Regions from separate parts of the Nesterenkonia halotolerans genome, predicted to be linked through region 2. Evidence: predicted binding sites of a transcription regulator. Region 2 holds the regulator's gene; the other holds the start of a gene.
What was found. Region 2 encodes HrcA, which represses chaperone genes, less so after heat shock. Its sites were predicted from a motif close to TTNGCACTCGNNNNNNNCGAGTGCNAA; they were not measured.
Positions count from the first base shown of each region.

Region 1 (2,799 bases), on a different contig from region 2:
CCCGAGGCGGGGCGCTCCGCCTCAGGATGAGCCTGCCGCTGTTCAGCGGCGGGCCATGTAGACGGAGAAGGCCTTCGCCAGCAGCGGGTTGACCGGGTAGTCCCATTCGCCGAGGGTCTGGACCACATCCGCGCCCATCGTGGTCTTGAAGCGGGTCAGTCCGGCCAGCGGATATTCCGGATCCAGCGAGGGGCTGAGCCCGCCCAGGTCATACCAGTGGCAGCCGGCCTCCAGGGAGTCCTCGATCTGACGCAGCTGCAGCGCCCGCGGGGCATAGCGTTTGCGCTCCTCCCCGGAGGAGGCTCCATACACGTACCAGGCGAACTCACCCTGCCGCACATAGATGGCGGCGGCGAGAAGCTGATCCTCGAAGTGGGCGAGGTAGAGCGTGCACTGGCTCAGGGGTGAGGCGTTGAGCTCCCGGTGCATGTTCTGGAAGTAGGAGAGCGGCCGGCCGGTGAAGCCGTCACGCTCAGCGGTCTCTGTGTAGAGCTTCTGCCAGGCGGGGAGGTCTGACTCGTCACCCACGCGGATGCTCAGCTCGGAGCGGGTGGACTTCTTGGTCTGTCGGCGCGAGGACTGGTCCATCCGGGCCAGGACCTCGTCGATCGGCAGGGACTCGCCCTGCTCGTCGGTCAGCGGGATGCGCGCCTGGAACTGCGGCTGCCCGGCCTCGAAGTCGGTGCTGGGGGCCGGGGGCTGGAAGCCGAGCTCGCTGAGCTGCTGCTGCCAGGTCTCGGTCTGGGTGGACCCCACCGTGCTGGAGCCGGCTGCCACGGATCCGGGCACACCGGTGTCCAGGGGTGTCAGCTCGGAGATGCTGGTGTTCTCCCCGGCGGCCAGCGCCCGCCGGACCTCTTTGGCCTCCCAGCGGCGCAGCACTCCGGGCAGCCCCACGCGGACCAGGAACGCCCCGGAGGACTTCAGGTGCTCGATCAGCGGCGGAAGGATGCGGTGCAGGTCGGCGGTGCCGGACTTCATCACCGGTCCCTCGGCCATGTAGGCGAGCCCCTTGCCACCGAGCACCGGCACGGCGGCGGGGATCGGAAGACGACGGAAGAGCACCAGGGCGGCGGCCACCGGCGACGCATCGGCGGGGGCCGAGGGGTCGAAGAGGCCGAGGCTCTGTGACTCCCACTCCCGTTTCACCTCAGGCCATCGCGGATTCTGCAGGAAGGACGACAGGGCCTGATCAGCAAGGAAGCGCGTGTGCTCCTCCGCGCTGATCGGGCGAACGTCGTACGCAGCGGCAGCGCCGGAATCTGTTTGCTCAATCACCACCCCAGCGTACCGTCTGCGCCGTGGGCTCAGGGGTTTGCACTCACCAGGGGAGAGTGCTAAAAATTGACTAGCACTCTCGTGTCGAGACTGCTAGAGGAACCTGAGCAGGTGAGGCCACACAGATGTTCCCGGTGACGCGGGAACGGCCGTCCGTCGCGGGCACCTGGAATGGTTCGACCCAGCAGACGCGAACACGTCTGACAGTCACACACCACGGCTTGAGACAAGCCGAGTCCAGGAAGGACACGCGCCACTATGGCAAAGACTATTGCATTCGATGAAGAGGCCCGCCGCGGCCTCGAGCGCGGACTGAACGTCCTCGCCGATGCCGTCAAGGTCACCTTGGGTCCCCGCGGCCGCAACGTCGTGCTGGAGAAGTCCTGGGGTGCCCCCACGATCACCAACGACGGCGTCTCCATCGCCAAGGAGATCGAGCTGGACGACCCCTACGAGAAGATCGGCGCCGAGCTGGTCAAGGAGGTCGCGAAGAAGACCGACGACGTCGCTGGCGATGGCACCACCACCGCCACCGTCCTCGCCCAGGCCCTGGTCAAAGAGGGCCTGCGCAATGTCGCCGCCGGCGCTGACCCGATGGCGCTCAAGCGCGGCATCGACAAGGCCGTCGAGGCCGTCACCGCCGAGCTGTTCAAGTCCGCCAAGGAGATCGAGACCACGGAGCAGATCGCTGCCACCGCATCGATCTCCGCCGCTGATCCGCAGATCGGCGCCCTGATCGCTCAGGCGCTGGACAAGGTCGGCAAGGAAGGTGTCATCACCGTCGAGGAGTCCAACACCTTCGGGCTCGAGCTGGAGCTCACCGAGGGCATGCGCTTCGACAAGGGCTACCTCTCCGGTTACTTCGTCACCGACGCCGAGCGTCAGGAAGCGGTCCTGGAGGACCCCTACATCCTGATCGCCAACTCCAAGATCTCCTCGGTCAAGGACGTCATCGGCGTGCTCGAGCAGGTCATGCAGTCCGGCAAGCCGCTGCTGGTCATCGCTGAGGATCTCGAGGGTGAAGCCCTCGCCGCACTGGTGGTCAACAAGCTCAAGGGCACCTTCAAGTCCGTGGCCGTGAAGGCACCGGGCTTCGGTGACCGCCGCAAGGCCATGCTGGCCGACATCGCCATCCTCACCGGTGGTCAGGTCATCGCCGAAGAAGTGGGCCTGAAGCTGGAGAACACCACGCTGGAGCTGCTGGGCACCGCCCGCAAGGTCGTCGTCACCAAGGACGAGACCACCATCGTCGAAGGTGCAGGCGACGCCGACGAGATCGCCGGACGCGTGGCCCAGATCAAGGCCGAGATCGAGAACACCGACTCGGACTACGACCGCGAGAAGCTGCAGGAGCGCCTGGCGAAGCTGGCCGGCGGCGTGGCCGTCATCAAGGCCGGTGCCGCCACCGAGGTCGAGCTCAAGGAGCGCAAGCACCGCATCGAAGATGCAGTGCGCAACGCCAAGGCTGCTGTGGATGAGGGCATCGTCGCCGGCGGCGGCGTCGCACTGATCCAGGCCGGC
Region 1 covers NZ_JADBEE010000002.1:26,359-29,157, forward strand. The annotation lists gene H4W26_RS10270 (lipid II:glycine glycyltransferase FemX) at 43-1,278, opposite strand; gene groL (chaperonin GroEL) at 1,537-2,799, shown strand, end outside.
Region 1: a site for HrcA is predicted at 1,315-1,341, ahead of groL (chaperonin GroEL). Genes of this name have one in related genera too.

Region 2 (5,180 bases):
TGGATCCGGTTGCCGCGGTCGACGCCGGCGGGAACCTTGACCTTGAGCGACTTGCGCTCACGGACCCGGCCCTGACCATCGCACTCCTGGCAGGGATCTTCGATGATGCTGCCGAACCCGGCGCAGCGCGCGCAGGTCTGGGTCTGGATGACGGTGCCGAGGATCGAGCGCATGGGGCGCTGCACCTGACCCTGGCCATGGCAGTCCGGGCAGGTGGTCGGCGAGCTGCCCGGACGTGAGCAGGAGCCGTCACAGACGGTGCAGGTCACGGCCGTCTCGACTTCGACCTCCTTGGTGGTCCCGAAGACCGCATCGCGCAGGTCGATGCGCACGCGGATCAGCGAGTCCTGGCCGCGGCGGGTGCGGGAGGCGGGGCCTCCGCCTCCCCCGCCGAAGAAGGTCTCGAAGATGTCGCCGAATCCGCCGAACCCTCCGCCGGCGCCGCCGCCGGGGAAGCCGGAGCGGCCGTTCTCGTCACCGGTCGCGTCGTAGTTCTGCCGCTTCTGCGAATCCGAGAGCACCTCGTAGGCGCGGCCGAGCACCTTGAACTGCTCGGCGGCGTCCTCGGAGGGGTTCACGTCAGGGTGGAGCTTGCGGGCCTGTTTGCGGTAGGCCTTCTTGATCTCTTCGGTCGACGCCGAACGGCTGACGCCGAGCGCTTCGTAGTAGTCAGTCGTCATCTTCGTAGACGTTCACCCTTCGGAAAGAATTCGGGACAGGTAGCGCGCCATGGCGCGCACTGCGGACATTGTGGAGCCGTAGTCCATGCGGGTAGGACCGACGACGCCGAGCTTGGCGCCCTCGGCACCTGCATGGGTGCCGTACTCGGCAGCGACGACGGCGGTCTCGACCAGCGAGTCGTGACTCGTCTCGTGACCGATCCGGATCGAGAGGCCTCGCCGGTCCTGCTCCATCTCGGTCAACAACCGAAGCAGCACGACTTGTTCCTCAAGCGCTTCAAGGATGGGACCGATGGAGGGCCCGAGGTCGCGGCCCGACCTGGCGAGGTTAGCAGTCCCGGCCATGATGATGCGATCTACGCGGCCCGACTCCAGGATGGTCTCCACCGCTTGCGCGATCACCGCCATCGAGGGACGCAGCACCGGCTCCACGCGGCTGATCAGGGTATCCACAGGCAGCGGAAGCGTGGAGATCCGGCGGTTGAAGAGTTCGTTCGAGAGCACCTGGCCCAGCCGGTGCAGCGAGTCGTCACCGATCGCATCCGCGAGTGTGACCATGCGCTGCTCCACCTTGCCCGAGGAGAGGATCACGACGGTGAGCGCCTTGTGCGGGGACATGGAGACGACGTCGATGTGCCGGATAGTCGCGGTGGAGCGCTGTGGATGCTGGATCACGGCCACCTGATTGGTGAGCATGGCCAGCAGACGCACGGTCTGTTCCAGCATCGAGTCATGATCGTCGGCGGACTCGACCAGGGTGTCCATCGCCCGGCGCTCTGCCGCCGAGAGGGGTCGCACCTCGGTGATCTTGTCCACGAACCGGCGGTAGCCCAGATCGGTAGGGATCCTCCCGGCCGAGGTGTGCGGGGCCGCGATGAGACCCTCCTCTTCGAGGTGGGCCATGTCGTTGCGGATCGTGGCGGGGGACACCTCCAGGTCATGGCGCTCCACCAGCGCGCGGGAGCCCACCGGCTCCCGGGTCTGGACGTAGTCCTCGACGATGGCACGCAGGACCTGCAGACGGCGGGTGTCTGACATGCTGCTCGGGCCTCCTGAACCTCTGGCACTCGATGAGTACAAGTGCTAATTCTACAATGGGTGACCATGAGCGCATCTCACTTCCCCGGCAGACGTTCCTCCTCCTCACCTGGGTGGGGCGCGCAGGACCTCTCGAGCCTGCGCGCTTCGCAGCAGATCACGGTCCAGCCGCTCCCAGCGGACCCTGGCACGGTGATCGAGGAGGTCGAGTCAGGCTGGGTCGGCGCAGTGGTTTCCGTCGAGGCTTCCGGCGGCGTGCGCGTGGTGAGCCTGGAGGACCGCAGGGGAAAGATCCGCTCCTTCCCCCTGGGGTACGGCTTCCTCTATGAGGGCCAGCCGGTCGAGCTGACTCCCCCGACGCCGCGCGCCGCGGCCCCCGTGCCCACGCGCACCGCGTCAGGCTCCGTGGCGGTGGCAGATGTGCGGGCACGCGTGGCCCGGGCCTCACGCATCTGGGTCGAAGGCACCCACGACGCGGAGCTGGTCGAGAAGGTGTGGGGCGAGGACCTGCGGATCGAGGGTATCGTCGTGGAGCCGCTGCACGGCGCCGATGACCTGCTCGCGGCGGTCCGTGAGTTTCAGCCCGGCCCGCGACGCCGGGTGGGCGTGCTGCTGGACCATCTCGTTCCGGGGTCAAAAGAGACACGGATCGCCCGGGAGGCGATGCAGGCCTCGGGGGCCAGAGGAAACCTGCTGGTGCTCGGACACCCCTATGTGGATGTCTGGCAGGCGGTGAAGCCGCACCTGCTCGGTCTGCAGCGCTGGCCCGACATCCCGCGCAGCGAGGACATCAAGGTCGGCACGCTCAAGGCGCTGGGCTGGCCACATGCCCAGCAGCGTGACATCGCCCAGGGATGGAAACGGATTCTCGGTCAGGTCACCAGCTACGCCGATCTGGAACCTTCGCTGCTGGGGCGGGTCGAGGAGCTCATCGACTTCGTCACAGTGGAGGACTGAGCACGAGCCGTTGTGTCCAATGAGACTCCGACACGCAGCCCGAGGCCAGTGTCCATCCAGGGAGATTCGCTAGAATTCACACCTGAAGCATGTAGGTGTACGAGAGTCTGACACCTGAATCACGGAGGTGAAGTGGCGCATAACCAGGAACCCCAGGGCGACCGATCGAGGCAGTACGCCAGATCGGATTCCTCCGAGCGCCTGAAGGGCTCTGCTGCCGCAGCACCTCCCCTGACCCCTGCCGAGGACCGCCGCTGGGCCACACTGGCCCACTTCGGCGCGCTCATCGGCTGCTTCCCGGCCCTGGCGATCTACCTGGTCTACCGCGACCGGGGTCCGTTCACCGCCCAGGAGTCCAAGGAGGCGCTGAACTTCACCCTCCCGGTGACCGCAGTGATGCTCGCCTGCTACATCCTGGCGCTGATCCCCGCCATCGGCTGGGTCTTCGGCATCATCGCCGTGCTGCTGTGGGTCTACATGACGCTCTCCGGCCTGGTGGCCGGGATCCAGTGCAACAAGGGACGGCCGTACCGCTACCCGATGAACCTGCGCCTCATCCACTGAGGCGCTCACTCACCGAGCCGCTCGGTGGCTCTCACTCAGGGGCGAGGCGTCGCGTCACCGCGTCCGCCAGCAGCCTCCCGCGCAGGGTCAGCACTGCCCGGCCCTCACGGTGATCGGCCGTCGGCGCAGCCGCCTGAGCGCTGATCAGTCCGTCCTGGACCAGGGAGTCCATGGTGGCGGGGGTAATCTGCTCGCCCTGGGTGCGCGCCAGCTCTGGCAGCTCGTTGTACTCCGCGATGTCCAGTCCGTCGGCCAGCCTCAGCCGCAGCATCAGGTGTTCGAGGACCTTGTCCTCGTCCTGGAGCTCTTCACGTCCGTGGCCCGGAGTCGTCCCGCTGCTCAGGCGCTGCGCGTAGGCCGCGGGGTGCTTGACGTTCCACCAGCGGAGCCCCGCCATGTGTGAATGCGACCCTGGGCCGGCGCCCCACCAGTCGGAGTCCACCCAGTAGTTCAGGTTGTGCGCTGACCGGGTCGCCCTGCTCGTGGAGAAGTTGGAGACCTCGTACCAGTCGAAGCCGGCTGCACCGAGGACCTCCTCGGTGAGCAGGTACTTGTCGGCCTGGTCATCAGAGTCGATGTCCGCCAGCACGCCCCGACGGATCTTCGCCGCCATGGCCGTGCCCTCTTCGATGATCAGCGAATAGGCGGAGATGTGATCCGGCCGCAGCGCGACCGCGTGTTCGAGGCTGCTGCGCCAGTCCTCGAGGCTCTCCCCGGGTGTCCCGGAGATGAGGTCGAGGCTGACCTGCAGACCTGCGGCTCGCGCAGCCTTGACCGCGCGCTCGACGTTGGCCGGGTCGTGTGTCCGGTCCAGCGTCTTGAGCACCTCGGGCACCGCCGACTGCATGCCGAGGCTCAGCCGGGTGAACCCTGCCTGGGCCAGGATGTGGGCGGTCTCTTCGGTGATCGTGTCGGGATTCGCCTCGGTGGTGATTTCAGCCTCGGGCATGAAGCCGAAGAGTTCGCGTGCCCGGGTCAGGATGCGGGCAAGCTCCTCGGGAGGCAGCAGAGTCGGTGTGCCGCCGCCGAAGAACACCGTGGACAGCGCCCGCTCGGGCGCCTCCATGGAGTCCAGCACGCCGCGGGCGAAGACCAGCTCGGAGATCAGCGTGTCCGGATAGGACAGCTGTGAGGCGCCGGGGCCGAGGTCTTCGGCGGTGTAGGTGTTGAAGTCGCAATAGCCGCAGCGCACGCTGCAGAAGGGGATGTGGACGTAGAGGCCGAAGGGCACCTCAGCCCGGGACGGGAGCGCCTGCTGCACCGCCGTCGGGAAGCTGCCATCAGCAGGGACCGGGTCGCCGAGAGGAAGGGTGGAGGGCAAGCCTACTTCTTCCCAGCCTTCTCCTTGCCGGCCTCCTCGTCGGAGGAGAGTGCGGCGATGAACGCCTCCTGCGGGACCTCCACGGTGCCGACCATCTTCATGCGCTTCTTGCCCTCCTTCTGCTTCTCCAGCAGCTTGCGCTTGCGGCTGATGTCGCCGCCGTAGCACTTGGAGAGCACATCCTTGCGGATCGCGCGAATGTTCTCACGGGCGATGATGCGGGATCCGATCGCGGCCTGGATCGGCACCTCAAACTGCTGCCGCGGGATCAGGTCCTTCAGTCGCGACGCCATCTTCACCCCATAGGCGTAGGCGGAATCGCGGTGGGTGATCGCGGAGAACGCGTCGACCTGGTCGCCCTGCAGCAGGATGTCGACCTTCACCAGATCGGCCGGCTGCTGCCCGGTGCCCTGCCAGTTCAGCGAGGCATAGCCCTTGGTGCGTGACTTGAGCTGGTCGAAGAAGTCGAACACGATCTCTGCCAGGGGCATCCGGTAGCGGATCTCCACGCGTTCCTCGGAGAGGTAGTCCATGCCTTCCATCGAGCCGCGCCGGGACTGGCAGAGCTCCATGACGGGTCCGATGAACTCGGCCGGGACGATCACGGTCGCATCCACGAT
Region 2 covers NZ_JADBEE010000001.1:598,292-603,471, forward strand. The annotation lists gene dnaJ (molecular chaperone DnaJ) at 1-680, opposite strand, end outside; gene hrcA (heat-inducible transcriptional repressor HrcA) at 693-1,718, opposite strand; gene H4W26_RS02760 (DUF3097 domain-containing protein) at 1,785-2,675, shown strand; gene H4W26_RS02765 (DUF4870 domain-containing protein) at 2,808-3,239, shown strand; gene hemW (radical SAM family heme chaperone HemW) at 3,271-4,560, opposite strand; gene lepA (translation elongation factor 4) at 4,563-5,180, opposite strand, start outside.